Regions from separate parts of the Phytobacter cepae genome, predicted to be linked through region 2. Evidence: predicted binding sites of a transcription regulator. Region 2 holds the regulator's gene; each other region holds the start of a gene.

Region 1 (10,861 bases), 2.2 Mb from region 2:
CACCATCCGCATCGTGGATGAGGCTGAAAGCCATGAATTAAACCTGACCTACCGCGGGAAAGATAAATCAACCAACGTGCTTTCTTTCCCGTTTGAAGCCCCACCGGGGATTGAACTGCCGCTGCTGGGTGATTTGATTATTTGCCGTCAGGTCGTCGAGCAGGAAGCAAAAGAACAAGGCAAACCGCTGGAAGCACATTGGGCACATATGGTGATCCACGGCAGTTTACACCTGCTGGGTTATGATCATATCGACGATGACGAAGCGGAAGAGATGGAAGGCCTCGAAACAGAGATAATGCTTGCTCTGGGCTATGAGGATCCGTACATTGCCGAAAAGGAATAGCCCTGCAGCCCGTTAACAGGCGCAGCAGAGCACTATGCCGTCAGGTGCTGAATTCACGCGTGACGGCGTTATTTTAACTAACATGAGAACCCACACGACGCCATGAGCGACGACAACTCCCACAGTAGTGACACCCTGACCAATAAAAAGGGATTTTTCTCTCTTTTACTGAGCCAACTCTTCCACGGCGAACCGAAAAACCGTGAGGATTTACTGGCGCTCATCCGAGATTCCGGGCAAAACGAGCTTATCGACCAGGATACGCGCGAAATGCTTGAAGGGGTGATGGACATCGCAGACCAGCGCGTCCGCGACATCATGATCCCCCGTTCGCAAATGATCACCCTGAAACGTAACCAGACCCTCGATGAATGTCTTGATGTCATCATTGAATCTGCGCACTCACGTTTCCCGGTCATTAGTGAGGACAAGGATCACATCGAAGGGATCCTGATGGCCAAAGATCTGCTGCCGTTCATGCGCAGCGATGCCGAAGCCTTCAGTATGGAAAAAGTACTGCGTCAGGCGGTCGTCGTTCCCGAAAGCAAACGCGTTGACCGTATGCTGAAAGAGTTCCGCTCCCAGCGCTACCATATGGCGATTGTTATCGATGAGTTCGGCGGCGTCTCTGGTCTGGTCACTATTGAAGATATTCTCGAACTTATCGTCGGCGAAATCGAAGATGAGTATGACGAAGAAGAGGATATCGATTTCCGTCAGCTCAGCCGTCACACCTGGACGGTGCGTGCGCTTGCCCCGATTGAAGATTTCAATGAAGCCTTCGGCACCCACTTCAGCGATGACGAAGTCGACACCATCGGCGGACTGGTGATGCAGGCCTTCGGGCATCTGCCAGCTCGTGGTGAGTCCATAGATATTGATGGTTACCAATTTAAGGTCGCCATGGCCGACAGTCGACGTATTATTCAGGTTCATGTCAAAATACCGGACGATTCCCCCGAACCGAAACTGGACGAATAACGTAAATGGCATTTGCCCCCTTGTTTGAACGCCAGCGCGTACGACTGCTGCTGGCGCTGCTATTCGGAGCCAGCGGAACGCTGGCTTTTTCTCCTTATGACATCTGGCCTGCCGCCCTCATCTCCTTGATGGGTCTGCAAGCGCTCACCCTTAATCGACGCCCGGTGCAAGCTGCCGCTGTTGGCTATTTCTGGGGGATGGGTCTGTTTGGCTCTGGCGTGCATTGGGTCTATGTGAGCATCGCGCAGTTTGGCGGTATGCCCGGCCCGGTTAATGTCTTCCTGGTGGTGCTGCTCGCCGCTTACATGTCGCTCTATACCGGCCTGTTTGCCGGTGTGCTGTCGCGCTTATGGCCGAAAACAACCTGGCTGCGCGTCACTATCGCCGCACCCGTGGTCTGGCAGCTAAGCGAATACCTGCGCGGCTGGGTGCTCACCGGCTTCCCGTGGCTTCAGTTTGGCTACAGTCAGATTGATGGGCCACTGAAGGGGCTGGCACCGGTGCTGGGCGTCGATGCGATTACCTTCCTGCTGATGGCAGTGAGCGGCTTACTGGTGCTGGCTGCGACCACACGCTCGTGGCGCCCGCTGATTATCGCCCTGGTGCTCTTCGTCCTGCCCTTCCCGCTGCGCTATATCCAGTGGTATCAACTACTGCCGGAGAGAGCAACGCAGGTCTCGCTGGTACAGGGCAACATCCCCCAGTCGGTGAAGTGGAATGAAGGGCAGCTTCTGGAGACGCTGAAGGTCTATCTCAACGCCAGCGAGTCGGTGATGGGAAAATCGCAACTGATCATCTGGCCGGAGTCTGCGATTTCCGATTTGGAAATTAATCAGCAGGATTTTCTCAGCAAGGTTGATGGCCTGTTGCAGTCAAACAACAGTTCACTCATAACCGGTATTGTTGACGCACGCCTGAATCAGCAGAATCGCTACGACACCTACAACACCATCATTACGCTGGGCAAAGACAATCCGTACAGCTACAACTCCACTGACCGCTACAACAAGAACCATCTTGTGCCGTTTGGTGAGTTTGTGCCGCTGGAAAGCATTTTGCGCCCGCTGGCACCGTTCTTCGACCTGCCGATGTCCTCATTCAGTCGTGGCCCCTACGTACAACCCCAACTGAGAGCTCATGGGCTGAAACTGACCCCGGCCATCTGCTACGAGATTATTCTTGGCGAGCAGGTGCGGGACAATTTCCGCCCGGACACCGATTTCCTGCTGACCATCTCCAACGATGCCTGGTTTGGCAAATCCATCGGCCCCTGGCAGCACTTCCAGATGGCCCGTATGCGGTCACTGGAACTGGCTCGCCCGCTGTTGCGCAGCACCAACAACGGCATTACCGCCGTGATTGGCCCGGAAGGTGAAATTCAGGCGCAGTTGCCGCAATTCACTCGCGGGGTGCTGACAGCCAAAGTGACACCAACGTCCGGCCTGACGCCGTATGCCCAAATGGGCAACTGGCCGCTGTGGGTTATGACAGGCCTGCTGGGCTTTGGCGCGCTGATTATGAGTTTGAGACAGCGCCGCAAATAATCCTCCCGCTTTCGCCCTCTCCGCCCGGAGAGGGTTTCTCGCTTTATCTCTCCCTAATGCCACTTCTGGCACATCAATTGCTTAATATCATCCGTTCTGGGGATTTTTTGCGGTCGTGCAATTCAAGCGCACCACAACCGATCACGACGAGCACCAAAACGGTGCAATGGAAGATTTTTGCCTTTAAACGGTGCGGTGCACTTCGCAAAAACAAACAATATCGCAGCAAAATCTTTACATTAAGCCAGACTAAATGTTAACAAACGCACACAACACTGCACGCATTTGCAGCAGGATATAACAACCACAACATTCACAATGGGTATCAAAGCGTCTCAGACGCGACGATAAAGGAGTTGGATATGCAATTACGTAAACTGGCCACTGCAATGCTGGTAATGGGAATGTCTGCCGGTATCGCACATGCCGCTGATGAAGCTAAACCTGCCGATGCAGCCGCGGCGCAGCAGGCTACGTTGGAAAAAATTGCCAAAAACGGCGTGATCGTGGTCGGACACCGTGAATCTTCCGTACCGTTCTCCTATTACAACAACGAACAAAAAGTCGTGGGCTATTCCCAGGACTACTCAAACGCTATTGTTGAAGCGGTGAAGAAAAAGCTCAACAAACCGAATCTGGAAGTCAAACTGATTCCAATTACCTCACAAAACCGTATCCCGCTGTTGCAGAACGGTACCTTTGACTTCGAATGTGGTTCTACGACCAACAACCTCGAACGTCAGAAACAAGCGGCCTTCTCTGACACCATTTTCGTTGTGGGCACGCGCCTGCTGACCAAAAAAGGTGGTGACATTAAAGATTTCCCGGATCTGAAAGGCAAAGCCGTTGTCGTGACCTCCGGTACCACCTCTGAAGTCCTGCTGCACAAACTCAACGATGAGCAGAAAATGGACATGCGCATCATCAGCGCTAAAGACCATGGCGACTCCTTCCGTACGCTTGAAAGCGGTCGTGCTGTTGCGTTCATGATGGATGATGCTCTGCTGGCTGGCGAACGTGCGAAAGCGAAGAAAGCGGATAACTGGGACATCGTGGGCAAACCGCAGTCGCAGGAAGCTTATGGCTGTATGCTGCGCAAAGGCGATACCGAGTTTAAGAAGTTGATGGATGACACCATCGCGCAGGTACAGACCTCGGGCGAAGCGGAAAAATGGTTTGATAAGTGGTTTAAAAACCCAATCCCACCGAAAAACTTGAACCTGAATTTTGACCTCTCTGACGAGATGAAAGCCCTGTTCAAAGAGCCGAATGACAAAGCACTGAACTAATTAAAACCAATAAGGGCGGGTTCTCCTGCCCTCTCGATTGTCGAAGCAGCACGGACAGACTATACGTTGAAGGGTCGTTCCCCCTTCAGCGCGAATACAAGCTCTTCACACAATCTTCGAGGGTAGCGCTGCTACCCTTTTTTTTCCGGAGTAGATTTATGTCCATAGACTGGAACTGGGGAATCTTCCTGCAACAAGCCCCGTTCGGCAACACCACCTATCTTGGCTGGCTGTGGAGTGGTTTTCAGGTCACCATCGCGCTGTCGATTACCGCCTGGATTATCGCTTTTTTGGTTGGCTCGCTGTTTGGTATTCTGCGCACCGTGCCCAATCGCTTCTTATCAGGGATTGGCACCCTTTACGTAGAACTGTTTCGTAATGTGCCCCTCATCGTACAATTCTTCACCTGGTATCTGGTGGTGCCTGAACTGCTGCCGGAAGATCTGGGTATGTGGTTTAAAGCGGAGTTAGATCCCAATATTCAGTTCTTCCTCTCGTCGATGATTTGCTTAGGCTTGTTTACCGCCGCCCGCGTCTGCGAACAGGTGCGTGCCGCCATTCAGTCGTTGCCGCGCGGTCAGAAGAATGCCGGGCTGGCCATGGGGCTGACGCTGCCGCAAACCTACCGGTATGTGCTGCTTCCTAATGCCTATCGCGTGATTGTGCCGCCAATGACGTCTGAGATGATGAACCTGGTCAAAAACTCGGCCATCGCCTCCACCATCGGGCTGGTGGATATGGCCGCTCAGGCCGGTAAGCTGCTGGATTACTCGGCGCACGCCTGGGAATCCTTTACTGCCATCACCCTCGCCTATGTGCTGATTAACGCCGTTATCATGCTGGTGATGAACCTGGTTGAACGCAAAATTCGCCTGCCAGGCAACATGGGAGGCAAATAATGTACGAGTTCGACTGGAGTTCAATCGTCCCTTCGCTGCCCTATCTAATGGCAGGGCTGGTGATCACCCTGAAAATCACCGTGACCGCCGTGATCGTGGGCATTGTCTGGGGTACTTTGCTGGCGGTTATGCGCCTGTCCAGCTTTGCCCCCATCGCCTGGTTTGCAAAAGTCTACGTCAACGTTTTCCGTTCCATCCCCCTGGTGATGGTACTGCTGTGGTTTTATCTGATCGTGCCCGGACTGCTGCAAAACGTGCTCGGCCTGTCACCGAAATCAGATATCCGCCTGATTTCTGCGATGGTCGCTTTCTCTATGTTCGAGGCAGCCTACTATTCTGAAATTATCCGTGCCGGTATTCAGAGCATCTCCCGTGGCCAATCCAGCGCCGCCCTGGCATTAGGGATGACGCACTGGCAATCCATGAAACTGATTATTCTGCCGCAGGCGTTTCGCGCAATGGTGCCTCTGCTGCTCACGCAGGGGATCGTCCTCTTCCAGGATACCTCCCTGGTTTACGTGCTGAGCCTTGCCGACTTCTTCCGTACCGCCTCTACGATTGGTGAACGTGACGGAACCCAGGTCGAAATGATCCTGTTTGCCGGCGCCGTGTATTTTGCTATTAGCCTGAGTGCCTCATTGTTGGTCAGCTATTTGAAAAGAAGGACAGTTCAATGATTACCCTGAAAAATGTTTCTAAATGGTATGGTCACTTTCAGGTGCTGACCGATTGCTCCACCGAAGTGAAAAAAGGTGAAGTGGTGGTGGTCTGTGGGCCGTCTGGCTCGGGAAAATCCACGCTGATCAAAACGGTCAATGGCCTGGAACCCGTACAGAAAGGGAATATTGAGGTCAACGGCACGCCGGTGAACGATAAAAAAACCGATCTGGCCAAACTGCGTTCTCGTGTCGGCATGGTATTCCAGCATTTTGAACTGTTCCCGCATCTGTCGATCATCGAAAACCTGACGCTGGCGCAGGTGAAAGTCCTTAAGCGCGACAAAGCCGCCGCCCGCGAGAAAGGGCTGAAGTTGCTGGATCGCGTGGGTTTATCCGCCCATGCCAATAAGTTCCCGTCGCAGCTTTCAGGCGGGCAGCAACAGCGTGTGGCCATTGCCCGTGCGCTTTGCATGGATCCGGTTGCGATGCTGTTCGATGAACCTACCTCTGCACTCGATCCGGAAATGATCAACGAGGTCCTGGACGTCATGGTCGAACTCGCTAACGAAGGGATGACCATGATGGTAGTGACCCACGAAATGGGCTTTGCCCGTAAAGTGGCGAACCGGGTCATCTTTATGGACGAAGGGAAAATTGTCGAAGATTCGCCGAAAGAGGCCTTCTTTGCCAATCCGCAGTCCGACCGTGCGAAAGACTTCCTCGCTAAAATTCTGCATTGATCCTGTCGACGCGCATTCGCAAGAATGCGCGTCTCATCACGCTTTAACTTTTCGCTTCTCGTCTGAATTTCAGCAACGCCTTACCCTTGTCACACATTCAATGCTAACAAGGAGTTGCTATGGTCCAGACCATTATTCTTGATTGCGATCCGGGTCATGACGACGCTATCGCCATCGTTCTCGCCCTGGCCTCACCTGAACTCGATGTCAAAGCCATTACCTCTTCTGCCGGTAACCAGACGCCGGATAAAACGCTGAACAACGTACTGCGTATGCTGACGTTATTAAAGCGTACCGATATTCCGGTTGCGGGCGGGGCCGTCAAACCGCTGATGCGCGAACTCATCATTGCCGATAACGTGCATGGCGAAAGCGGGCTGGACGGGCCTGCACTGCCGGATCCCGCTTTCAGCCCGCAGGGTTGTACGGCGGTAGAACTGATGGCCAAGGTGCTGCGTGAATCTTCCGTGCCTGTCACCGTCGTTTCCACCGGTCCTCAGACCAACGTGGCGCTGTTACTCAACGGCCATCCTGAGTTGCACTGCAAAATTAAGCGTATCGTGATCATGGGCGGTGCCATGTCACTCGGTAACTGGACGCCGGCGGCTGAATTCAATATCTATGTTGATCCCGAAGCGGCGGAAATCGTCTTCCAGTCGGGCATTCCGGTCGTCATGGCCGGGCTGGATGTCACCCACCGGGCGCAGATTCATGCCGAAGATATCAGCCGTTTTCGTGCGATTGGTAACCCCATCTCTACCATTGTGGCAGAGCTGCTCGACTTCTTTATGGAGTACCACAAGCAGGAGAAATGGGGGTTTGTCGGCGCACCGTTACACGACCCGTGCACCATTGCCTGGCTACTGAAGCCGGAAATTTTTACCACCGTAGATCGCTGGGTCGGGGTGGAAACGCAAGGAAAATACACACAGGGAATGACGGTGGTGGATTACTATTTCCTCACCGGGAACAGGCCAAACGCAACCGTGATGACAGATGTGAATCGCGAAGGGTTTGTGGATTTACTGGCGGACCGTTTGACATTCTACAGTGCGGCCTGATGCCCTCTCCCACGCGGCTGAGAGATCCCCACAAAATAATACGAGCACGGACAGTCCCCTCTCCTCTTTGGGGAGAGGGCAAGGGTGAGGGGAAACATGCGGCTCTGATGGTCATTCCGTTCACCTTATGTTCCTTGCTTTTCTGTAGCGCCAGAACCCGTGAACGTGCCAGGGCGGTTCACCGCCACCGCCCTGGCGACCCGGGCTCCCGGCCAGGAAAATCGCCGCTGGCGCGGTCCACTTAGCGTATGCCTTCAGGCTTATCGGGGGCGGGCGAAGGTAACGTCCCTGTAAAGTCGCCCTCGCCGCGCATCCCTGCGCGTCGCCCCGGCCTTACGGATACGCTTCGTCGATTTTCAGCCGGACCCAGTCATCGCGGTGACTATTGTGTTCTCATTGCGCAGTGTTATCGCTGTAATACGTAATATTACTAGGGATCCCTCAGCCCACGGGGAGAGGGAGCAAACACTAAAAACGGCAACTGAGGTTGCCGTTTTGCGTTCTGCTAGGGCTCAAAGGGCCTGCGCTGGAACTGATCATGCCCGCATTTCGGGCACAGCGGCAGTACATCCGGGGTGTAAATCGCCAGATGGAAGTGGCACTTCTCGCACACCAGATTACCGAGTCCCACCACTTCGCCACTGTGGTAAACACCGTGATGGTTAAGGTCCTGGAATACCTCCCGCCACTCAAGCTGGGTTTTATCCGTGATGTCCGCCAGCTCCTGCCAGAGACTCTCTTTAATCACGCGCATAAAAACGCTGTCGGTGACTTCGTCCTGACTCTCTTCGTAGCTGCGGGCAAACTCCTCCAGATCGCGACGAATGGCCCGCGTCAGCTCATCAATTTCGGTACGCGTTAACTCCCCGGTCTGGCTGACTCTGAGCCTGGCTTGTTCCACCAGTGCATCAATGTCCCTGTCACCATTGCGTAAACGTTCCGTTAATGTCGTTACCAGTTCGCGGTAAAATTGAGCAACCTTGTTCATCATTTCTTCTCCCGGGTCGTTAACCTGTTCTAATGATAGACGTTATTTTCTGCTCGCTTTGTCAATTACCCCACAGAGTGCGTAAATTCAGGTCTGCGCTTTTCTCGGGCTTAATGTGCGAAAGGCTGTTTTGACGTTGGCGTTTGGGCTATGCTATGCGGATCTGAAAAACCACGAAATAACGCTACATTTGTAGCCGTATCGAAAACAGGACCACTGGCTGCCATGCAAGAGCAATATCGCCCGGAAGAGATAGAATCCAAAGTACAGCTTCATTGGGAAGAGAAGCGCACCTTCGAAGTAACTGAAGACGAGAGCAAAGAGAAGTATTACTGCCTGTCGATGCTTCCCTATCCTTCTGGTCGACTACACATGGGGCACGTACGTAACTACACCATCGGTGACGTGATCTCTCGCTACCAGCGTATGCTTGGCAAAAACGTCCTCCAGCCTATTGGCTGGGATGCGTTTGGCCTGCCGGCAGAAGGCGCTGCGGTAAAAAACAATACCGCTCCGGCCCCGTGGACCTACGACAACATCGCGTACATGAAAAACCAGCTGAAAATGCTGGGCTTTGGTTATGACTGGAGCCGCGAGCTGGCTACCTGCACGCCGGAATACTACCGTTGGGAACAGAAGTTCTTCACCGAGCTGTATAAAAAAGGTCTGGTGTACAAGAAAACGTCTGCCGTCAACTGGTGCCCGAACGATCAAACGGTCCTGGCGAACGAACAGGTTATCGACGGCTGCTGCTGGCGCTGCGATACCAAAGTTGAGCGCAAAGAGATCCCGCAGTGGTTTATCAAAATTACCGCTTACGCTGAAGAGCTGCTGAATGACCTCGATCATATGGATCAGTGGCCTGACACGGTAAAAACCATGCAGCGTAACTGGATTGGCCGCTCTGAAGGTGTAGAAATCACCTTCAACGTTAACGGCTACGACCAAACGCTGACCGTTTACACCACCCGCCCGGACACCTTCATGGGCGCGACCTACCTGGCCGTTGCCGCGGGTCACCCGCTGGCGCAGAAAGCCGCCGCAAACAATGCTGAGCTGGCCGCCTTTATCGACGAATGTCGCAACACCAAAGTGGCCGAAGCCGACATGGCCACGATGGAGAAGAAGGGTGTGGATACCGGCTTTAAAGCCGTTCATCCATTGACCGGTGAAGAGATTCCGGTCTGGGCCGCTAACTTCGTGCTGATGGAATACGGTACCGGCGCAGTGATGGCCGTTCCGGGTCACGATCAGCGCGACTATGAATTTGCCAGCAAATATAACCTGCCGATCAAAGGCGTTATTCTGGCCGCCGACGGTTCTGAACCCGATCTGACTGTGCAGGCGCTGACCGAAAAAGGCACCCTGTTTAACTCCGGTGAATTTAGCGGTCTGAGCTTCGAAGCCGGTTTCAACGCCATTGCTGACAAGCTGGCAGCGCAAGGTGTGGGTGAGCGTAAAGTAAACTATCGTCTGCGTGACTGGGGCGTTTCCCGTCAGCGTTACTGGGGTGCGCCGATCCCGATGGTGACCCTGGAAGACGGTACCGTGGTGCCAACGCCGGAAGATCAACTGCCGGTAATCCTGCCAGAAGATGTGGTCATGGACGGCATTACCAGCCCGATCAAAGCCGATCCTGAGTGGGCAAAAACCACCGTTAACGGTCAGCCAGCACTGCGTGAGACCGATACCTTCGATACCTTTATGGAATCGTCCTGGTACTATGCGCGTTATACCTGCCCGCAGCACAAGGAAGGTATGCTGGATCCGAAAGCGGCCAACTACTGGCTGCCGGTTGATATTTACATTGGTGGCATCGAACACGCCATCATGCACCTGCTCTACTTCCGCTTCTTCCATAAGCTGATGCGTGATGCGGGCCTGGTCAACTCCGACGAACCGGCTAAACAGCTGCTGTGCCAGGGTATGGTGCTGGCGGATGCCTTCTACTACGTTGGCGAAAGCGGCGAGCGTAACTGGGTTTCTCCGAAAGAAGCTATCGTTGAGCGCGACGAAAAAGGTCGTATCATCAAAGCGAAAGACGAGGCAGGTCATGAGCTGGTGTATACCGGCATGAGCAAAATGTCCAAGTCGAAAAACAACGGTATCGACCCGCAGGAAATGGTTGAACGTTATGGTGCGGATACCGTTCGTCTGTTCATGATGTTCGCATCACCAGCAGACATGACCCTGGAATGGCAGGAGTCAGGCGTTGAAGGTGCAAACCGCTTCCTGAAACGTGTCTGGAAACTGGTTTACGAACTCAGCTCACAGGGTGCCTCAGCGCAACTGGATGTGGCTGCACTGAATGAAGATCAAAAAGCCCTGCGCCGTGATGTTCACAAAACTATCGC
Region 2 (10,861 bases):
GATTTCGACAGTTTGTTTTACGGTCATGTTTTGCGTTTTTCCAGCGTGCGATGACGAGACTGAACGTTCTTACCGCGCGAGCGGAAGTAATCAGCAAGCTGCTCCGCCACGTAGACGGAACGGTGCTTACCACCCGTACAACCGATGGCGACGGTCAGATAGCTACGGTTGTTGGTCTCCAGCATGGGAAGCCACAACTCCAGATAGCTGCGCGTCTGGTAGATAAAGTTATGCACTTCGGTATGCCTGTCGAGGAACGCGGCAACAGGCTTGTCGAGACCGGTCATGGGACGAAGTTTAGGGTCCCAGTGCGGGTTGGGTAGAAAGCGCACGTCGAACACGTAATCGGCATCAATAGGAATACCGTGTTTGAAACCGAACGACTCGAACACCATGGTCAACTCGCGCTCACGTTTGCCAAGCAGGCGCGTGCGGAGCATTTCTGCCAGTTCATGCACCGACATCTCAGAGGTATCGACAATCAGATCGGCACGCGAACGCAGAGGTTCAAGCAGGTTACTCTCTTCATCAATGGCGCTTTCCAGCGACAGATTTTTACTGGAGAGAGGGTGCAGACGACGCGTATCGCTGTAGCGACGAATCAGGGTATTGCGATCGGCATCGAGAAACAGCAACTGCGGTGAGAAATACTCCGGCAGGTTGTTCATCGCCTGCTCAAAGATCTCCGGCGACTCAGGCATATTACGCACGTCGATGCTGACAGCTGCAGAGGTTTGTCTGTCGGCCAGCGTTCTTGCAAGCTCTGGCAGCAACACCACTGGCAGGTTATCTACGCAGTAAAATCCCATGTCTTCCAGCGCGCGCAGGGCGACCGATTTACCGGAACCCGAGCGACCACTTACGATCATCAGGACCATGGGCCATTTCTCCTCGCAGCACCTGAAATCACGGCGACTAATACGTTACGCATCGTCCTGTTCGCCTTCTGTCAGCGTGATTATCTGATACAGCTCTTCATCACTTTGCGCAGAACGCAGGCGGCGACAAATGGTTTTATCCGCCAGACGTTTTGCCACTAATGAAAGGGTATGCAAATGCGTTTTAGTTTGATCGGCAGGCACCAGCAGTGCAAACAGCAGATCGACAGGCTGGTTATCAATAGCATCAAAGGCAATCGGGGTTTCCAATTGCACAAACACACCAACCGCACGAAGGGTATCTTCTTCAAGCTTGCCGTGAGGGATGGCTATCCCATTGCCAATACCCGTACTGCCCATTTTCTCGCGCGTAAGGATCGCTTCAAATACCACCTGAGGTGGCAGGCTCAGCTGTTTAGCAGCAAGTTCACTGATTATCTCCAGCGCACGTTTTTTGCTCTGGCAGTGAACGCCACTACGGGTACATTCCTGGTTAAGGACATTGCTCAGTTGTAGAGCGGAATCGTTGTTCATCATAATTTCACCTAAGCGTCGCCAGTGAATTCACCCTACCGGGTTACGGTAGGGTGAGACGCACCAGACGTCAGCCCGGACAATTAGTGTTGTTTCAGTTTATCTTTATGTTTCGTCAGCTGACGCGCCAGTTTATCAATTAAACCGTCGATGGCAGCATACATATCCTGACCTTCCGCACTGGCGTGAATTTCACCACCATTAACATGCAAAGTCGCATCCGAGGTATGAGTCACTTTCTCCACTTTCAACACAATATAGACCTGATTAATCCTCTCGAAGTATTGTTCGAGTTTCGCAAATTTTGTATTCACAAATTCACGCAGGGCCTCGGTGATCTCGACGTTCTGTCCTGTGATGTTAAGCTGCATAGTGTCTTCCTTATCGGTTGGGTCAGACCAACTGTTTGCGTTGGTTTGACGGCGGAATGGATAAAGACTCTCGATATTTTGCAACGGTTCGCCGCGCAACCATAATACCCTGATCGGACAGCATGGACGTCAGCTTACTGTCGCTCAGCGGTTTTGCGGGGTTTTCTGCGGCGATTAATTTCTTCACCAGCGCACGGATAGCCGTTGACGAGGCTTCGCCACCGCCTTCGGTGTTGACATGGCTGGAGAAAAAATACTTGAGTTCAAAAATGCCTCGCGGACTATGAAGGTATTTTTGCGTGGTGACACGAGAAATGGTGGATTCATGCATCTCAACGGCCTGAGCGATATCCGCCAGCACCATGGGTTTCATGAACTCCTCTCCCTGTTCGAAAAAGGCTTGCTGCTGTTCTACGATACAACGGCTGACCCGTAAAAGCGTGTCGTTACGGCTTTCCAGGCTTTTAATCAGCCACTTCGCATCCTGTAGATTGCTGCGAATAAACTGACTGTCAGCATCGTTGCGCGCACCGCCGCACATAGCAGCGTAGTGCTGGTTAATTTGCAGACGTGGAATGCTGTCTGAATTCAGTTCGACCACCCAACGGGTATTGTGCTTACGCACCAACACGTCGGGTATGACGTACTCAGGCTCGCCGGTTTGGATCGACTGGCCCGGGCGCGGATCCAGTGACTGAATTAAATTCACCGCCTCTTTCAGCACATCTTCTTTCAGCCGGGTCACGCGCATCAGAGTGCGGAAATCGTGGTTGGCGAGCAGATCCAGATGATCGCTGATAATTAGCCGCGCCTCTTCACGCCACGGCGTCTCTTTCGCAAACTGGGAAAGCTGAATCAGCAGACAGTCGCGCAGATCTTTCGCCGCCACGCCGACCGGATCAAAACGCTGAATACGTTTGAGTACGGCCTCGACTTCATCCAGTCCAATCTCGTCGTCGCCCATACTTTCAAGGATATCTTCCAGCGGCACGGTGAGATAACCCGTATCATCGACGGCATCCACAATGGAGGTGGCAATCGCACGGTCGGTGTCAGAAAAGGGGGTTAACTCAACCTGCCACATCAGGTAATCCTGTAATGACTGGGTCGTTTCGCCCTGATAAATGGGCAACTCGTCGTCAATATAATCGGTGCTGCTACCGGAAGGGGTACCCGCGGTATAAATTTCATCCCAACTGGCATCCAGCGGCAGCTCCTCTGGCATATCTTTTTGTTCCAGAGCGTCTACGCTATCGAGATTTTCATTATCCTGAGACTGCTGCGCTTCCACTTCTTCATGAAGATCGGTCTGCTCCAGCAAAGGGTTGCTCTCCAGCGCTTGCTGAAGTTCTTGCTGAAGTTCCAACGTGGACAGTTGTAACAGGCGGATAGCCTGCTGCAACTGCGGCGTCATGGCTAGCTGTTGGCTAAGCCTTAATTGCAAACCTTGCTTCATATTCAGAGCAGTACTCTCCGACTAAACACGTCAATAAACTCTACCCTATCAGAGTCTGAAGTCTTCCCCAAGATATACGCGCTTAACATGTTCGTCTTCAAGGATTTGCTGTGGAGTGCCATGGGCAATCAGATGCCCCTGGCTCACGATATACGCGCGTTCACAAACGGCCAGCGTTTCGCGAACGTTATGGTCAGTAATCAGCACACCGAGCCCGCTGTCACGAAGGTGTTCAATGATACGCTTGATGTCGATAACGGAAATCGGGTCAACACCGGCGAAGGGTTCATCCAGCAAAATAAATTTAGGATTCGCCGCCAGCGCACGGGCGATCTCTACACGACGGCGCTCACCACCCGACAGTGCCTGGCCGAGACTATTACGCAGATGCTCAATATGGAACTCATCCATCAATTCGTTGGCGCGATCGGTCCGCTGCTCCGCGCTAAGATCGTCACGAATCTGCAGGACGGCCATCAGGTTATCAAACACGCTCAGGCGGCGGAAAATGGATGCTTCCTGAGGCAGATAGCCGATACCGCGTCGCGCACGGGCATGCAGCGGCAGCAGACTGATATCCTCATCATCAATAATGATGTTGCCCGCATCTCGCGGTACGATACCCACGACCATGTAAAATGTTGTGGTTTTACCCGCCCCGTTCGGGCCAAGCAGGCCGACGATTTCGCCAGAATTCACGGTCAGGCTCACGTCTTCCACGACACGGCGGCCCTTATAGGCCTTAGCGAGATTCTTTGCAGTTAATGTTGCCATAACGAATTAGTTACTCTTTTTTTGCGCCGGGGCCGGGTTCTGATTGTTGCTCTTATCCTGCAACTGAGACGGGACCAGAACCGTTGTTACACGTTTACCTTTTTCGCTAAACGCCTGCATCTTTTGCTCTTTCACCAGGTAGGTGATCTTGTCGCCTTTAATGTTGCTATCAAGCTGCTCCAGGTACGCGTTGCCCGTCAGGATCACAAAGTCTTTTTCCAGCTCGTAGTGCATCTGGGAGGCATGACCTTTGACCGGTTTTCCGTTGTCCTGGAGCTGATAGAAGGTGGCTGGATTACCGAAGCCGTCAATGACCTCTTTACCCTGCTGACCGCCAGGACGGGTGACCACGACCTTATCAGCGTTAATTTTAATGGTGCCCTGGGTAACAATGACATTACCGGTAAAGGTCACCACATTGCCTTGCATATCCAGCGACTGCTGGTCGGAGTCGATGTGAATGGGCTGATCGGTATCGCCCGTCACCGCAAGCGCCGGAAGGCTGGCAGCAAAGAGGGCGCTGGCCAGGACAACATTAAGGCTGAGTTTGTTTGTTTTGAATTTCATATGAGCTTCTAACCTTTTCAATCAGCTCTGCGGTTTTGCTGCGTAAGTTGCCGCGCATTTTCAGGCCGGTGGAATTAAATGTTGTTCCGTATAACGTTACCCTGTCATCGGAGGTCACATCCTGCGTGACCAGATTTATCTGGGCGTTATCCGTCGTAATTTTTCGAAGTTGCGCGTCTTCGGTCAGCGCATTAACTTCAACATGGCCATAAAGATAAAGCATTCTGTCATCGGTGAGCTTGGCTTTATCCGCCTTAATGGACCACCCTGGGATCTTGTCTTTATCGAATGTCGTCAGTACGGGTTGGGTGAACCACGTTATCGCTTCAGCGGAAAAGTACTCCACGTGCTGCGCAATAAGTCGGTAATTCAGCGCACCTTCCGGGCTGTACACCACCGTATCGGTATGCTCGCTTTTATACGTTGGATCACTGCTATTGGTGGTCACCGGCGCCGCAGAGTCTCGGTCAGCCAGATTCACACCAATCAGTACCAGTACGATAAGTGCCAGCAAAATGATGACCCAACGTCTGGTTTTACTCATATCGATTGCCCTTTGGCCTCATCAAGTTTCCCTTGCGCCAGTAATAATAAATCACAGACTTCACGGACGGCGCCGCGGCCTCCCGCGATACGCGTGACGTAATCCGCGCGCGGAATCAGCAGCGGATGTGCATCGGCTACGGCGACGCTCAAACCGATCTCCGCCATCACTGGCCAGTCGATCAAATCATCACCCACATAAGCCACCTGCTCAGGTTGCAGGTCAAGCTTGGTTAAAAGCTCACGATAGGCCAGCAGTTTGTCTGACTGCCCCTGGTAAAGGTGCGTAATTCCCAGTGTTTCACAACGATCTTCTAACAGTTTAGCTTTTCGCCCGGTAATGATGGCAACCTCAATGTCAGATGTTAACGCACAACGCACACCATACCCATCGCGAACGTTAAAGGCCTTGAGCTCTTCGCCGCTGTTGCCCATATAAATAAGGCCATCAGACAAAACACCGTCAACATCCAGGATCAACAGGCGAATTTTTTCGGCTTTCGCCATGACCTGCGTGCTGACAGGACCGTAGCAGGTCGCAAGCGACGCTCCAACATTACTCATTATCTTATCCTTTTTTATACTACGCCCGCGCGCAGCAAATCATGCATATGTACCACACCCAGCAACAGGTCGCCATCGGCGACCAGGACGGCGGTAATATGGCGGGATTGCATCAAATTCAGGGCTTCTACTGCCAATATATCAGGCCGCACACGTATGCCGCCTGGGGTCATCACATCAGCAATGCCGAGGCTGCGGACGTCTGCTCCCATATCAAACACGCGGCGTAAATCCCCGTCGGTGAAGATACCTTCAATTTTCATCAGATCATCACAGATTACCGTCAGGCCCAGGTTTTTACGGGTAATCTCCAGCAGCGCATCGCGGAGTGAGGCCTCTTTGCTTACATGAGGAATTTCATCCCCCGTGTGCATAATATCATTCACGCGTAACAGCAGTTTACGCCCTAACGCCCCGCCGGGATGCGAAAGGGCAAAGTCTTCAGCCGTGAAGCCACGCGCCTTGAGAAGCGCGACGGCTAACGCATCTCCCATGACCAATGCAGCCGTCGTGCTGGAGGTCGGCGCCAGACCGAGCGGACACGCCTCTTTGGGGACTTTCACGCTCAGGTGAATATCCGCCGCTCGCCCCATGCTGCTTTCAGGGCGACTGGTCATGCAAATCAGCAACACTTTAAGCCGTTTTAATACCGGAATGAGCGCAAGAATTTCATTCGATTCACCGGAATTGGAAAGCGCGATAACGATATCCTGCGGGCTTACCATACCGAGATCGCCGTGCGCGGCTTCACCTGGGTGTACAAAGAACGAGGGCGTCCCCGTACTGGCAAAGGTCGCCGCCATCTTTCTGCCAATATGGCCCGACTTCCCCATGCCCATCACAACCACTTTGCCGCTGCAGTAGAAAATTTTCTCGCAGGCGAGTGCAAAGTCCTGGTTGATATACTGATCGAGATGCGCCAGACCTTCACGTTCAATGTTAAGAACGTCCCGCCCGGCTTGCTGAAAATCGAACCCAGGTTGCAGATCAATATGCGACATATTTACTCCACCTATCCCATCAAACGTGGCGTTACCCAAAACAACAGCGCCAACCAAATGAAGAAGCCCATAAGCAGCAGAGCACCAAGAGCTCTGCCGGATTGCTGTTTGCGTCGCCAACAGGTGAAGGCAAAGATCACGCTAACCACCAGCATCACGCCATAGTCACGTGAGAAGGCGAGGGGGTTGAATACGCCCGGCGCAATCAGCGCAGGCAGCCCCAGAACCAGAGTGATATTGAAAATATTCGAGCCGATGATGTTGCCAATGGCAATATCGTCCTCACCCTTACGTGCCCCGGCAATGGCGGTGGCAAGCTCGGGCAGGCCCGTCCCAATAGCAATGACGGTCAGGCCAATCGTCAACTCACTCATGGCAAAATAGTTCGCCATTACGGTCGCGTTATCTACCACCATCCTTGTGGCCATGGGCATGATAATTAATGCTACGCCGAGCCACAAGAACGCCACCGACAAGCTACCTTCTCGCGGTAGTTCAGCCAGTTGCTCGCGCGTCAGGCTATCATTGCCCTGACGCTCAGCAAGGCGGGCGATTTTAACAATGAACACCAGCCACAGCACGGCGAGAAGCAGTAAAAAGATGCCGTCAATCCAGCTCAGTTGCCCGTCGTAAAGCACCAGACCTGCCAGTACACTGGTTAACAACATTAGCGGCAACTCGCGACGTAAGATATCGGAATGCACGGTAAAGGGTTGCAAGAAGGCGGCGAGACCGAGAATTAAAAGAATGTTGGTGATATTGGAACCGATCGCCGTTCCGATGGCCAGATCAAGCTGACCGTGCATGGAGGCGGCGACAGAAACGATGATCTCCGGCAATGAGGTGCCAATACTCACTACCGTCATGCCAATCAGCAGAGGGGGAATACCCAAATTCCGGCACAAGATCGAGGCTGCGTACACAAGGCGATCGGCGCTGTAGACCACCAAAAGTAAACCAATTATTAATAGCGCCGTCGCTAAAAGCATCTAACGTCCTTTCTTGAGGTATAATCTGCCGGTCCGCAGGCTGCGATCGCCGGGAAATACCGGGAGTTTCGAGCGGCGTAAACAAGTCTTAATTTTGACTTTATGCGGCTCAAAAGTAAAACAAATGCCAGCTTTCGCTAACTCAAGCAGGTAATATTCTGTAAAAATGTTGGGTTCTTGATGTTATCGACCATGATGCACAACCCGACAGGGCTTATAAGGATGAAAGAATGAGCCAGACAGTGGCGAATCTCGTTGATATCCATGGCGTGAGTTTTTCACGGAGTAACCGTCTGATTTTTGACAATATTTCTCTGACGGTGCCACGCGGAAAGATCACTGCGATCATGGGGCCGTCAGGGATCGGCAAAACAACGCTATTACGCCTTATCGGTGGTCAGATTCCTCCAGATAAAGGTGAGATCCTCTTCGACGGTGAAAACATACCCGAGATGAGTCGATCCCGACTGTTCACCGTCCGTAAAAGAATGAGTATGTTGTTTCAATCCGGTGCGCTCTTTACCGATCTCACGGTATTTGAAAACGTGGCTTACCCGTTGCGTGAACATACGAATTTACCTGAGCCGCTGCTGAAAAGTACGGTGATGATGAAGCTGGAAGCCGTTGGCTTGCGTGGCGCAGCCAAACTCATGCCTTCTGAACTTTCGGGGGGGATGGCGCGTCGTGCTGCGCTGGCTCGTGCTATCGCGCTGGAGCCGGATTTGATCATGTTCGACGAACCCTTCGTCGGCCAGGATCCGATCACGATGGGCGTGTTGGTCAAACTGATTTCCGAGCTGAACAGTGTGTTGGGCGTGACCTGCATTGTGGTCTCGCATGATGTGCCTGAAGTCCTGAGTATTGCTGATTATGCGTATATCGTGGCGGATAAAAAAATTGTTGCCCATGGCAGCGCACAGGGGCTGCAAGAGAACGGCGATCCTCGCGTTCGCCAGTTTCTTGACGGTATTGCCGATGGCCCGGTTCCTTTCCGCTATCCTGCCGGTGAGTATCAATTCGATTTATTAGAGACAGGGAGTTAAGCCACTCATGCTGCTACAAGCACTGGCGTCGCTCGGGCACCGCGGGATCAAAACGATCGCGACGTTTGGCCGCGCCGGTTTAATGCTATTTAACGCGATCGTCGGTAAGCCTGAATTCCGTAAGCATGCGCCTCTTCTGATGCGTCAGCTCTACCATGTGGGCGTCTTGTCGATGCTCATCATCCTGGTTTCTGGGGTGTTCATTGGTATGGTGCTTGGACTTCAAGGCTATCTGGTGCTTACGACCTACAGCGCTGAAACCAGCCTTGGCATGCTGGTTGCGCTATCCCTGTTGCGTGAGCTTGGGCCGGTTGTCGCGGCGTTACTCTATGCCGGCCGTGCAGGTTCGGCGCTGACGGCGGAAATCGGACTGATGCGGGCCACGGAGCAGCTTTCCAGCCTCGAGATGATGGCGGTTGATCCCTTACGTCGCGTCATCGCGCCACGTTTTTGGGCCGGCGTCATCTCGCTTCCGCTGCTAACAATCATTTTTGTTGCCGTAGGCATTTGGGGCGGCTCACTGGTGGGTGTGAACTGGAAAGGAATCGATTCGGGATTCTTCTGGTCGGCCATGCAGGATGCTGTCGACTTGCGTCTGGATCTGATTAACTGTCTGATTAAAAGTGTGGTGTTCGCTATCACCGTGACCTGGATTGCCTTATTTAACGGTTACGATGCGATTCCGACTTCTGCCGGGATTAGCCGGGCGACAACACGTACCGTTGTGCACGCTTCATTGGCCGTACTCGGCCTTGATTTTGTGCTCACCGCATTGATGTTTGGGAATTGAGTTCATGCAAACGAAAAAAAGTGAAATTTGGGTTGGCATTTTTGTTCTGGTGGCACTGCTTGCCGCGCTCTTCATTTGTCTGAAAGCGGCGGATGTGGCTTCGATGCGTACAGAGCCAACTTACCGTATTTACGCTACCTTCGATAATATCGGTGGTCTTAAAGCACGCTCACCGGTCCGTATTGGTGGGGTCGTGGTGGGCCGTGTCGCCGACATTGAGCTTGATGCAAAGACCTATCTGCCGCGCGTTGCGCTGGACATTGAAGAGCGTTACAACCAGATCCCGGATACCAGTTCATTAGCTATTCGCACCTCTGGACTGCTGGGTGAGCAATATCTCGCACTGAATGTTGGTTTTGAGGATCCTGAGCTGGGAACTTCTATGCTTAAAGAAGGCAGCACTATCCAGGATACCAAGTCCGCTATGGTTCTTGAGGATCTTATCGGACAATTCCTTTACAGCAGTAAGGGAAGCGACAATAAGAATTCCGGCGATGCGCAGCCGCAGCAGCAGGATGATACTTCCAGCGCACCGTCAGCTGGTTCGACGAATTAACGAGGAGAATTGACGCATGTTTAAACGTCTATTAATGGTGGCCATGCTGGTTATCGCCCCCCTGGGCCTTGCCAACGCAGTAGAGCAGAGCAATCCCTATAAAGCGATGCAGGAAGCGGCGCAAAAGACTTTCGATCGTCTTAAAAATGAGCAGCCTAAAATTCGTTCCAACCCCGATTATCTGCGTGAGATCGTCGATCAGGAATTGCTGCCTTACGTGCAGGTGAAGTATGCCGGTGCTTTGGTGCTGGGGCGTTACTATAAAGACGCCACGCCGGCGCAGCGTGAAGCTTATTTCGCTGCCTTCCGTGAATACCTGAAGCAGGCTTATGGCCAGGCGCTGGCTCTGTATCACGGTCAGGGCTACCAGATTGCCCCTGAAAAGCCGCTGGGCGATGCGACGATTGTCCCGATTCGTGTCACCATTACCGACCCGAATGGCCGCCCGCCTGTCCGTCTTGATTTCCAGTGGCGTAAAAATAGTCAGTCTGGCAATTGGCAGGCCTACGATATGATCGCCGAAGGCGTCAGTATGATCACCACCAAGCAGAATGAGTGGAGCGACCTGCTGCGCACAAAAGGCATTGATGGCCTGACAGCTCAGCTGCAGTCTATTTCCCGCCAGAAAATTACGCTGGATGAGAAAAAATAATGGCTGTTCAGCTTAGCTGGACGCGCGAAGGCGATCGACTGGCACTACAGGGTGAACTCGATCAGGACGTGCTAAATCCATTATGGGACACGCGCGTTGAGGCGATGAAGGGCGTGCACTGCATCGACCTTCAGGGGATTACC
Region 3 (10,861 bases), 550 kb from region 2:
CACCGGGCTTTCGCGCGGTTCCACCTCTGCTAAGTCTGGGGGCGGATATGAAAAATACCTTCTGTCTGCTGCGTGGCGAACAGGCGGTGCTGAGTCAGCATTTCGGTGACCTTAGCGATGAGGGAGTCAAAGCGCAGTGGCAGGAGGCGCTACGCCTGATGCAGGACATCTACGATTTTACCCCGCAGAAGGTCGTGAGCGATGCCCATCCGGGCTATGTCTCACGCCGTTGGGCTGACCGGATGGGCTTGCCGGTTGAGACCGTGCTGCATCACCATGCCCATATTGCCGCCTGCCTTGCGGAACACGGCTGGCCGCGTGAGGGAGGGGACGTGATTGCTCTTGCGCTCGACGGCATCGGTATGGGCGAGGAGGGCGCATTGTGGGGTGGGGAGTGTCTGCGGGTGAACTACCGGGAGGTGGAGCATTTGGGTGGCTTACCTGCGGTTGCCCTGCCTGGCGGCGATCTGGCGGCAACACAGCCGTGGCGTAATCTGCTGGCGCAGATGCTGGCGTTCGTGCCGGACTGGCAGCATTTTCCCGAAACCAGAGGCATTCAACAGAAGAACTGGCCGCTGCTGGCGCGGGCCATTGCGCGCAACCTGAATGCACCGCTGGCCTCTTCCACGGGGCGGTTGTTTGATGCAATAGCCTGTGCGCTGGGGTGTGCGCCAGCACAACTGAGTTACGAAGGCGAGGCGGCGTGTCAGCTCGAAGCGCTGGCGATGCGCTGCGAAAGCGTTGCCCATCCGGTCACCCTACCGCTCAACGGCAATAGGCTCGATTTAGCCAGCTTCTGGTCGCAATGGCTCAACTGGCAGGCAGAGCCCGGGGCGCGGGCGTGGGCATTTCACGATGCGCTGGCTCACGGATTGGCGACGCTGGCACGGCGAGAGGCGCGGGCGAGAAAAATAGCTACTCTGGCCTTCGGCGGCGGCGTGCTGCATAACCGCTTGTTGAAATCCCGCCTGGCATTTCACCTGGCGGATTTCACCTTGCTGTTTCCTGCACGTTTCCCTGCGGGCGACGGGGCCATCGCCCTGGGGCAGGGAGTTATTGCTGCGGCGCGGGCGCAGACAACGCCTTAAGCAGAGCAAAGGCGGTTTTCATGTGATCTTCGCTGACCACGAAGGCCCGCAGAACCTGCTGCTCATCCACCCCTTTTGCCACCATGCCCTGGGCATCGGTGGTGATGTGCCAGTTGAGATCACGACGCGCGCTCTCGCCTGCCAGATGCAGCGGCAGGGCGGGCGTTTTTACCTTCACCAGCATCGCGGGCAGATTGAGCGGTGAATTCACCCCGAGCAGTTGCTTAGCGAGGAACATGGCGCAAAGCTGGATGGGCTGCAGGAACGGCATCAACTGACCGTTGATCTCCGCGCAATCACCCAGTGCGTAGATACCCGGCTGGCTGGTTTGCAGCGTGCTGTCGACCACTACGCCTCGGTTAATCCTGGCGCCGGCTTCACGCGCCAGCGCCGTTTCCGGCACCAGACCGGTGGCGGCGACCACGGCATCCACGTTAATCTCCAGCCCATCCTCAAAACGTGCCGCAATGCCCGATGGGGTTTTGCTTAACCCATCGAGACGGGTGTTGAGCAGCACACGAACGCCCATTTCAGAAAGACAGTGCTGTAAGCGGCTGCTCACTTCCGGCGGCATCAGCGAGGAGAGAATACTCGTGGCGCTGTCGACCAGCGTGACCTGCTTGCCCGCCCGGCGAAAATCCATCGCCAGCTCCGTGCCAATCAGCCCGCCGCCGACAATCAACACCCGGTTTGCATCCCGAAGCTGGGTTTCACAGGCCTGATACTCCTGCTGACTGTTAAGGGTAAACATCAGTTCGCTGCCCGCGACCGGCGGCACAAACGCCCGTGCCCCGGTGGCCAGCACCAGCTTGTCGTACTGCCAGCGGTTGTCGGCGCTTTTCACCACTTTCGCCTGTGCGTCCACTGAGGTGATGCGGGTGTGCGGGAAGAGGCGCAGATTGAACTGCTCGGCAAACTCCCCCGCCGACTGGCGGGTGAGGTGGCTTGCCATTTGACCGAGGCTCAGCACATGGCTCAGGTCCGGTTTGTTGTACTCGTCCATGCTGTCGCTGGCGATTAGCGTCAGCGGGACGGTGGCATCCTGTTTGCGGATGTTTTTCACCAGCTGCCGGGCGGCAAAGCCCGACCCGACAATCACAATGCCTGCGTTCATACGGCCTCCGTTGCCAGCGCGTCAAACACCTCTTTACCAAGGGAACATTCCGGGCACAGGAAGTTGTCCGGCACCTCACTCCACGGGGTGCCTGGCGCCACATCCTGCATTGGCTCGCCGGTAGCCGGATCATAAATCCACTGGCAGACGCTGCACTGCATGCACGGGCCGAGGTCAGCGGCGGCGTTGGCGGCACAGGCGCAGGCGGACTCTTCCACCGGCGCGCTTTTTACCGCTGCAGGCAGCGGAGCGAGCGCCCACTGACGGGCAATTTCACGACCATGCTCACGGCAGACTTCCAGCGCGTCAAAGTCCGGGCGCCATTTGGCTTTCAGGCTCAGGGACATCTCAAAACCGGCATCCTGCAGGCGGGTAGAGAGGCGGTCTACCGCACCGCCGCTCCAGCCGTGAGAACCAAAAGCGCTGGCGCGTTTGTTACGAAAACGCAGACCGGTCATCTCTTCCACCAGACCAGCAATTTTCGGCATCATCACGTTGTTCATGGTGGAGGTGCCGACCAGCACGCCTTTAGAACGGAAGACGTTGGTCAGAATGTCGTTTTTATCGCTGCGCGCCACGTTGAAGATTTTCACCGCCACGTTCGGGTCAACTTCGTTGATGCCCTGAGCGATGGCATCCGCCATCATGCGGGTGTTGTTGGACATGGTGTCGTAGAAAATCGTAATCCGGTCTTCCTGGTAATCCGCCGCCCATTTCAGGTACAGCTCAACAATCTGGGTGGGGTTTTCGCGCCATACCACGCCGTGAGAGGTGGCGATCATATCTACCGGCAGGTTGAAGCCGAGGATCTCGGTGATTTTTGGCGTCACCAGGCGGCTGAACGGGGTCAGGATATTGGCGTAGTAGCGCTGGCACTGTTCGAACAGTTCGGTCTGATCCACTTCATCGTTGAACAGACGTTCGTCGCAGTAGTGCTGACCGAAGGCGTCGTTACTGAACAGCACCGCGTCGCCGGTCATGTAGGTCATCATGCTGTCTGGCCAGTGCAGCATCGGGGTTTCAACGAAGATGAGCTGCTTGCCGTTGCCAATATCCAGCGCGTCGCCGGTTTTCACGGTGTGGAAGTTCCACTCCGGGTGATGGTGATGACCATTGATCGAGTCGATAGCATTGGTGGTGCAGTAGATCGGGGTGTTGGGGATGTACGACATCAGCTCGGTTAAGGCTCCGGCGTGATCTTCTTCGGCATGGTTAATAATGATGTAGTCGATGGCGTTGAGATCGATCTCAGCGCGCAGGTTCTGCACGAACTCACGGCTGAATTTATGATCGACAGTATCGATGAGGACGTTTTTCCCTTCACGAATCAAATAACTGTTATAGCTGCTGCCGCGCAGCGTTTTGTACTCGGTGCCATGAAAGTCGCGTACTTCCCAGTCACGTTGGCCAACCCAGTGAATGTTATTTTTTACATGAATAGTCATTTTGATTACCTGTTCGGAATGAAATAAGTTGCATGAGCTATATCAAGATGCGTGCCAGTTTTTATCGTATTGATATATATTGTTTTTATTTCACATAACCCGAGAGGGGTAGTCATAATGACTATGCTATTAATGGTCAATATGACACTATGAGTTGTCAAAATGACAGTGAGGCGAAGATGAGTTTTTCAGTGGATGTACTGGCGGGGATCGCCATTGAATTGCAGCGCGGAATCGGTCATGCGGATCGTTTCCAGCGATTGATCACCACGCTGCGCCAGGTGCTGGAGTGCGATGCGTCGGCGCTGTTGCGCTATGAGTCACGGCAGTTCATTCCGCTAGCGATCGACGGCCTGGCGCAGGACGTGCTGGGCCGCCGCTTTACGCTGGAGGGGCACCCGCGGCTGGAGGCCATTGCCCGCGCCGGAGATGTCGTGCGTTTTCCGGCAGACAGCTCGCTACCTGACCCCTATGACGGACTTATCCCCGGTCAGGAGAGCCTGAAAGTCCACGCCTGCGTCGGGCTGCCGCTGTTCGCCGGGCAGAGCCTGATTGGCGCGCTGACCCTGGATGGCATGGAACCCGATCGGTTCGACAGCTTCAGCGATGAAGAGCTGCGACTGATTGCGGCACTGGCGGCGGGTGCGCTCAACAATGCGCTGCTGATTGAGCAGCTTGAGAGCCAGAACATGGCACCCGGTGTTCCTGCGGCGTTCGAACAGGTGGCCCATACCGAGATGATCGGCCTTTCCGACGGCATGACCCAACTGAAAAAAGAGATTGAGATTGTGGCTGCCTCCGACCTGAACGTGTTGATTGGTGGGGAGACCGGCACCGGTAAAGAGCTGGTGGCGAAAGCTATCCATGAGAACTCGCCGCGCGCCGCCGATGCGCTGGTCTACCTTAACTGCGCTGCGCTGCCGGAAAGCGTGGCGGAGAGCGAACTGTTTGGTCACGTGAAGGGGGCATTTACCGGGGCCATCAGCAACCGCAGCGGTAAATTCGAAATGGCCGATAAGGGCACGCTGTTTCTCGATGAGATTGGCGAGCTGTCGCTTTCGCTTCAGGCCAAGCTGCTGCGCGTGCTGCAGTATGGCGATATTCAGCGCGTCGGTGACGATCGCAGTTTACGGGTGGACGTACGCGTACTGGCGGCGACCAACCGTGACCTGCGTGAAGAGGTGGTCGCAGGGCGTTTTCGTGCCGATCTCTTCCACCGCCTGAGCGTCTTTCCCGTGTGGGTGCCGCCGCTTCGCGAGCGGGGCGAAGATGTGGTGCTGCTGGCGGGCTATTTCTGTGAGCAGGCTCGGCTACGCCTGGGATTGGGGCGCGTGGTACTCAGCCCACGAGCGCGGGCACATCTGCTGGCGTACCGCTGGCCGGGCAACGTGCGCGAGCTGGAACATGCCATTCATCGTGCGATTGTGCTGGCGCGCGGAACGCGTAACGGTGATGAGGTGGTGCTGGACGTGCACCATTTCGCTTTCAGCGACGAGCCAGAACCCGTAACGACGGTGGTAAAAACGCTGCCGGAAACCCCCAATCTGCGCGAAGCCACGGATGCCTTCCAGCGTGAGATCATCAGCCAGGTGCTGGCGCAAAATCAGCGTAACTGGGCAGCAAGTGCACGTGCGCTGGACATTGACGTCGCCAACCTGCATCGGCTGGCGAAACGCCTGGGTCTAAAGCGCTAGATAATGCCGGCCTGGTAAAACGCCTGCAGATTGATGGCACCCACCAGCTTGCCGCTGTCATCCACCACTGGCGCTGCGGCAATCTTGCGCTTCATTAACGCCTCTTTGGCGTCGATTGCGCGGCTTTCGGCGTTCAGCGTGAACCCGCCCGGGGTCATCGCCTCGCTGACCGGGGCGGCCAGGGTGCCACCGGCTACCAGCCAGCGGCGTAAATCACCATCAGAGAAGATGCCTTTAATTTGCTCAGCCTGGTCGCAAATAGCCACCATACCCAGCCCGGTACGGCTCAGCTCCAGCATTGCGTCCATCACGGTGGCATCAATGCGCACGTGCGGCACATCGTCTTTACGCATTAAATGATGAACCCGGTTTAACAAACGCGCGCCCAGTGCGCCCGCCGGGTGTGAACGGGCAAAATCTTCTTCATTAAAGCCACGCGCCTGCATCACCGCCATCGCCAGCGCATCACCTAACATCAGGGTGTTAACGGTGCTGGAGGTCGGGGCGAGGTGCATTGGGCAGGCTTCGCGTTCAACGGAGATATCCAGTACGGCTTTAGCCGCCAGCGCCAGCGGGGAGAGAGGCTTACCGGTCATGGCGAGCAGCGTCACCCCGCGCTCTTCGAGGCGCGGCAGGATCAGCTCCAGCTCTTTCGCGGACCCGGAGTAGGAGATAAACAGCAGCACATCCCGGCTTTCAATCATTCCAAGGTCGCCATGCAGCGCTTCGGCGGCATGAACAAAAAAAGACGGGGTGCCGGTGCTGGCAAGCGTAGCGGCGATTTTCTTACCGATATGACCAGACTTGCCAATACCCGAAACGATCGCTTTGCCCTGGCAGTGGATCAGGGCGTTCGCGGCCGTCAAAAAATCTTCGCCCAGCCGCTCCGGCAGACGGCTGGCTTCCGCAAGCTCCAGCAGCAGCGTTTGGCGGGCGGTATTCAATAACATCTCACTCATGGTTTTCTCCGGCAACGATCACCTCAATGCCTTTGGCTTCCAGCGCGGCACGAAACTCAGCCGGTATCCCGGCATCGGTGATCAGTTTATTGACGCTCTCAAGACTGCAGACAATGTTTGGGCTTTTACGACCGAACTTTGAGGAGTCGGCCATCAGGATCACTTCCCGCGCCGCGTTGCACATCGCTTTGCTGACGCTGAACACCTCGTTAAAGGTGGTCACCCCGGCGTTTAAATCGATCCCATCGGTTCCCATAAACAGTTTGTCGAAACTAAATTGTTCAAAGGCATTTTCTGCCAGTTGGCCGTGAAAAGAGGCGGATTTTTTGCGGAAGGTGCCGCCGGGCATCAGGATGGTTTGCTCGTTGTCCAGCTCCGAAAGCGCGTTAACAATGTGCAGGCTGTTGGTCATAACGGTGATGTTGTTGAAGTGGCTGAGCAGGGGAACCATTTGCAGTACCGTGCTGCCTGCATCAAGGATCAGGGAATCACCGTCCTGAATAAAGCTGACCGCAGTGCGGGCAATCTCACCTTTCTGCCGGGTATTGATCAGCGTCTTGTGATCGATAGGCGGGTCCGTTTCATCTTTACTGAGAACCACACCACCGTAGGTACGAATCACCGCGCCCGCATGTTCAAGCGCCACCAAATCCTTACGGATAGTGGTACCGGTGGTGTCAAAAAACGCGGCCAGCTCTTCAACGGCGCATTTTCCCTGCTTTTGCAGATGCTCAAGAATGGCCGCTTGTCGTTGACGTGGTTTCATAAGCGCTATTGTCCTGCGTTAAATTTCGAAATGATAATTTCGCAAGCTAATAGCGTTCACAACGAAATTATCCATGTTTCATTTTAAGCGCTAATGATAAAGCATCCTGGCAGTTGCGATCATGGGGAAAGATCACGTCAGGTTCTAATTCTTGACGTTTTAATCCATCAATTGCATCAATTTTAGTCGGTCGGGCGAAAACCGTCAGGCCGCGCATCAGCAGAGAGCCGCTGACCCGATCCCGATCGTCGAAGGCCACGGCGAGGACCACCCGTGGCTTAAAGCGCCCGCCGGATCGCCCGACGCCGACCCGCCCCTGCTGGCAGAGCGTATCGAATGCGCGATTAAACTGGCGAATCTGCCAGCCACCCATTGCCATTTGGCTGAGCCAGGCAATAGCGGCGAGGGTAATCAGTGCAGAAACCATATCAGCTCCTTAATTGCCGGGTGGCGGCTGCGCCTTACCCGGCCTACGGTTCGAGGTTTTGTAGGCCCGGTAAGCGAAGCGCCACCGGGCGTTTATCTACAATCAGAACATCACCTGCCCGCCGGTGACGTTGATGGATTGACCGGTGCAATAGGCGGCTTTCGGGCTTGCGTAAAACAGCAGCACGTTCAGCACATCCTGGTAATCACAGCCGCGCTTTAACGGCACTTTGTCGATGTAATGCTGTTCGACCTCCTCCGCGGCAATGCCCAACTTGCTGGCGTATTGCGGAATGAGGGACTGGAACATCGGCGACTTCAGCAGGTTGCCGAGCATCAGTGAATGCACGGTAATGCCGTACTCTGCCAGATCCAGCGCCAGTGATTGCGTTAGCCCCACACCACCGAACTTGGCCGCGCTGTAACCCGAGTTGTGCTTGCTGCCGACTTTGCCGGATTTGGAGTTTATTTGAATAATGCGTCCCTGAATGCCATCGCGAATCATCAGGCGCGAGAACTCACGGGCGCACAGGAAATAGCCCACCAGATTCACCTGCAGCGAGCGGTCAAAATCCCCGAGCTGCACGTCGCTGATAAACCCCGCCTTGGCGATGCCGGCACTGTAGACCAGCAGATCCACGCGACCAAAAATTTCATCGACTCCGCGTGACAGTGCGAGCACGCTCTGCTCGCTGGTGGCATCGGCGCCAAAACCGTAGGCCATCCCATCCCCATACTCGCTGTTGATCTCCTGGGCGGTGGCGGCGGCTTTATCACTCTGAATATCCACCACTGCAACGCGGTAACCCTCTGCGGCCAGCCCACGGCAGAGGAACGCACCGAGCGTCTGCCCTCCACCAATGACAACGGCAACCTGTTTCATACCTTTCTCCTTACGACTTAAGCGACAAATTTCAGTGTGCAACCGGGGGTGATGCCTGCCGGCACCTCTCCTGCAACATGTACCGTGCCGGGATATTCCGCCTGCGTCTGTCCATCGAAACACAGGGTGATATGCCCAAGCTCACGTAAATTCAGCTCCGCCACGTCGCCTACAGCGGTGACCGGGTAGCATTGATCGCCCAGTTCAAACTGCGCGCCGGGCCGCAAGGCCCCCGACAGCTCGCCGTGACAATGAATAAAGCAAAACTCGGCCACATCGGCGGGGGCACCTTCGCGGAAGGTGATCAGCATCCGGTCGCTGAGGGCATCGCGTGCGCACTCGCCAATCTGGGTAATGGTGGTTTGATAGATCACGCTCATGAATAACCTCTTATTGATAAATAAAGCCGGAAACAAACCAGGCAATCAGCACCGTCGGCGCACCGGTTAAGAAGCGGCTGACCAGCACGGAGGGGACACCTACGCGTACCGTGTCCTGGCGGGCTTCTGCCAGCGAAAGACCGACGGGGATAAAGTCACATGCCGCCTGAGCGTTAATGGCGAACAGGGCGGGCAGGGCGAGGTGCGGGGGAATATTGCCCTGACCGATCTGCACACCAATCAGCACACCGATAACCTGCGCGATGACCGCGCCCGGGCCGAGGAACGGCGACAGCAGCGGGAAAGAGCAGATCAGCGCCAGCGTCACCAGACCCAAAGGATGACTGGCGAGCGGAGCCAGCCCGTGGGCTATCCAGTCGCCGAGGCCGGAGGCCATGATTATCCCGATGAGTGCCGAGACGAAGGCCATAAACGGCAGGATGGTTTTCAGCACCGTGTCGATAGTGTCGCGCCCGGCCTGAAAAAGGACCGCAACGGCGGAGCCCATCCCCATGCCGACTTTCGCCAGCAGACCGTCGCTCTGTTCGGTGATTTTTTTGCTGCTGTCGTAATCGCGCCCGGCGGTGTCACGCTTCACCGGCTGCGGGGTGGCCGCGCCATCCTGCCAGTAAATGTTCTCTTCCTTGACGCCGGAGACATAAATATCTTCAAGGATGTACTGCGCCAGCGGGCCGGACTTTCCTGTGGCGTGAATGTTCACGGTAGGAATACGGCGTTTGGGGTAAATGCCGCAGCGCAGAGTACCGCCGCAGTCAATGATGGCGACGCCAATTTCCGCTTCGGCGGGTTCACCCTCTTTAAAACCATCGACGGCTTCCCAGCCGGTCATTTGCGCGAGTTTGTCGACGATTGCCGGACGCGTGCCCGCGGTGATGTAAACGATCTTCTTGTTGACGCGGGTATCGAGCACCAGCGGGCCGCCCCAGCCGCCCGTTCCCTTTTCAATCACAATATGGCTCATGATGTTGCTCCGGCGAGATGCACGTTTTTCTCAAGCTGAATGCCCATTTTTTTCTCGAAAATCGAGGTGGTGAGGTCAGTGACCCAGCCACGGAAGAAGTTGGTGACCAGACCGACCAGTAAATAGCTCACTGCCAACGGGCCCAGCGGCAGGCCGAGCGTCGTCAAGCCATTCGCAATGCCCAGGTAAACAAAGAGTTCGCCGGGGTTGATATGCGGGAAGAGGCCGTTCATTGAGTGGCAACTGTAGGAGGCGGCCGCGTAGTAGCTGGGTTTGTAACGCTCGGGCATAAAGCGCCCCAGGCTCAGCGTCATGGGGTTACAGAAAACAAAGGTGCCGACGCAGGGCAGCAGCAGATAACGCGTAATGGGATTCCCGGCGCAGCGCTGGGCCAACTGCTCAATACGGTGCTGACCGATAAAGTTAATCAGGGCGTTCATGATAACCAGCAGGCTAATCAGCAAGGGCAAAATACCGGTGACCATTCCGGTAAACACTTCCCCCCCTTTCTGAAACAGCCCGATGAACCACTCGGCACCATGGGAAATGGTTTCGATCATTGTTCTCTCCTTCAGGATCGTTTGTTGTTGTGTAGGTGGCGCATATAATAATCACTTTGAAAGGTTTAAAAGTGTTATTTAGATCTCAATATGAAAGATAAATTGATCATTGTGAAAGATTTGGTGGGGTGAAGGGTTTTGAAAAGCAGAAAAAGGAATTTTCAGACAACGGAATGAGGAGCGGAAGATGATGATGCTTCCTTGTGCAAGGCCGTATGTTTTACCATAATTCTTCCTCGTCGATGGTCTTGTTAAATGGATGTCTCATGTTTAAGCGTCGTTACGTAGCGCTTCTCCCCGCGCTCGTCTTACTTGCCGCCTGCAGCAGCAAAACTCAGCAAACCGAAGCCTCGGTGCCCGCACCGACAACCGGCACCCCGTCCGGCGGGTTCTTGCTTAAACCGCAACACAATGTCACCGTGATGGGCGGCGATTTCGCCAACAATCCCGCGGCTGAAAAATTCATCAATGACATGGTCAGTAAACACGGATTTGACCGTCAGCAATTGCACGAAATTATCTCTCAGGCGAAGCGGCTGAACTATGTGCTCGACCAGATGGATC

What was found. Region 2 encodes sigma-54, which starts transcription at its own class of promoters, with help from an activator protein. Its sites were predicted from a motif close to GTTGGCACANNTTTCGCTNT; they were not measured.
Region 1: the regulator sigma-54 is predicted to act here: its motif matches at 2,936-2,955, upstream of ACUY4Q_RS16900 (amino acid ABC transporter substrate-binding protein).
Region 3: the regulator sigma-54 is predicted to act here: its motif matches at 3,687-3,706, upstream of norV (anaerobic nitric oxide reductase flavorubredoxin).

The regions. Positions count from the first base shown of each region.
Region 1 is NZ_CM135107.1:3,590,809-3,601,669, forward strand. Features, by position in the region: gene ybeY (rRNA maturation RNase YbeY) at 1-346, shown strand, start outside; gene corC (CNNM family magnesium/cobalt transport protein CorC) at 449-1,327, shown strand; gene lnt (apolipoprotein N-acyltransferase) at 1,333-2,871, shown strand; gene ACUY4Q_RS16900 (amino acid ABC transporter substrate-binding protein) at 3,234-4,160, shown strand; gene gltJ (glutamate/aspartate ABC transporter permease GltJ) at 4,319-5,059, shown strand; gene gltK (glutamate/aspartate ABC transporter permease GltK) at 5,059-5,736, shown strand; gene ACUY4Q_RS16915 (amino acid ABC transporter ATP-binding protein) at 5,733-6,458, shown strand; gene rihA (pyrimidine-specific ribonucleoside hydrolase RihA) at 6,578-7,519, shown strand; gene ACUY4Q_RS16925 (zinc ribbon-containing protein) at 8,025-8,507, opposite strand; gene leuS (leucine--tRNA ligase) at 8,733-10,861, shown strand, end outside.
Region 2 is NZ_CM135107.1:585,559-596,419, forward strand. Features, by position in the region: gene npr (PTS phosphocarrier protein NPr) at 1-27, opposite strand, end outside; gene rapZ (RNase adapter RapZ) at 24-878, opposite strand; gene ptsN (PTS IIA-like nitrogen regulatory protein PtsN) at 924-1,415, opposite strand; gene hpf (ribosome hibernation promoting factor) at 1,496-1,783, opposite strand; gene rpoN (RNA polymerase factor sigma-54) at 1,806-3,239, opposite strand; gene lptB (LPS export ABC transporter ATP-binding protein) at 3,288-4,013, opposite strand; gene lptA (lipopolysaccharide ABC transporter substrate-binding protein LptA) at 4,020-4,580, opposite strand; gene lptC (LPS export ABC transporter periplasmic protein LptC) at 4,549-5,124, opposite strand; gene kdsC (3-deoxy-manno-octulosonate-8-phosphatase KdsC) at 5,121-5,687, opposite strand; gene kdsD (arabinose-5-phosphate isomerase KdsD) at 5,702-6,688, opposite strand; gene ACUY4Q_RS02850 (calcium/sodium antiporter) at 6,700-7,677, opposite strand; gene mlaF (phospholipid ABC transporter ATP-binding protein MlaF) at 7,908-8,720, shown strand; gene mlaE (lipid asymmetry maintenance ABC transporter permease subunit MlaE) at 8,728-9,510, shown strand; gene mlaD (outer membrane lipid asymmetry maintenance protein MlaD) at 9,515-10,066, shown strand; gene mlaC (phospholipid-binding protein MlaC) at 10,083-10,718, shown strand; gene mlaB (lipid asymmetry maintenance protein MlaB) at 10,718-10,861, shown strand, end outside.
Region 3 is NZ_CM135107.1:1,140,244-1,151,104, forward strand. Features, by position in the region: gene hypF (carbamoyltransferase HypF) at 1-1,088, shown strand, start outside; gene norW (NADH:flavorubredoxin reductase NorW) at 1,054-2,202, opposite strand; gene norV (anaerobic nitric oxide reductase flavorubredoxin) at 2,199-3,647, opposite strand; gene norR (nitric oxide reductase transcriptional regulator NorR) at 3,827-5,341, shown strand; gene gutQ (arabinose-5-phosphate isomerase GutQ) at 5,338-6,300, opposite strand; gene srlR (glucitol operon DNA-binding transcriptional repressor SrlR) at 6,293-7,066, opposite strand; gene gutM (transcriptional regulator GutM) at 7,134-7,493, opposite strand; gene srlD (sorbitol-6-phosphate dehydrogenase) at 7,596-8,375, opposite strand; gene srlB (PTS glucitol/sorbitol transporter subunit IIA) at 8,393-8,755, opposite strand; gene srlE (PTS glucitol/sorbitol transporter subunit IIB) at 8,766-9,737, opposite strand; gene srlA (PTS glucitol/sorbitol transporter subunit IIC) at 9,734-10,297, opposite strand; gene mltB (lytic murein transglycosylase B) at 10,564-10,861, shown strand, end outside.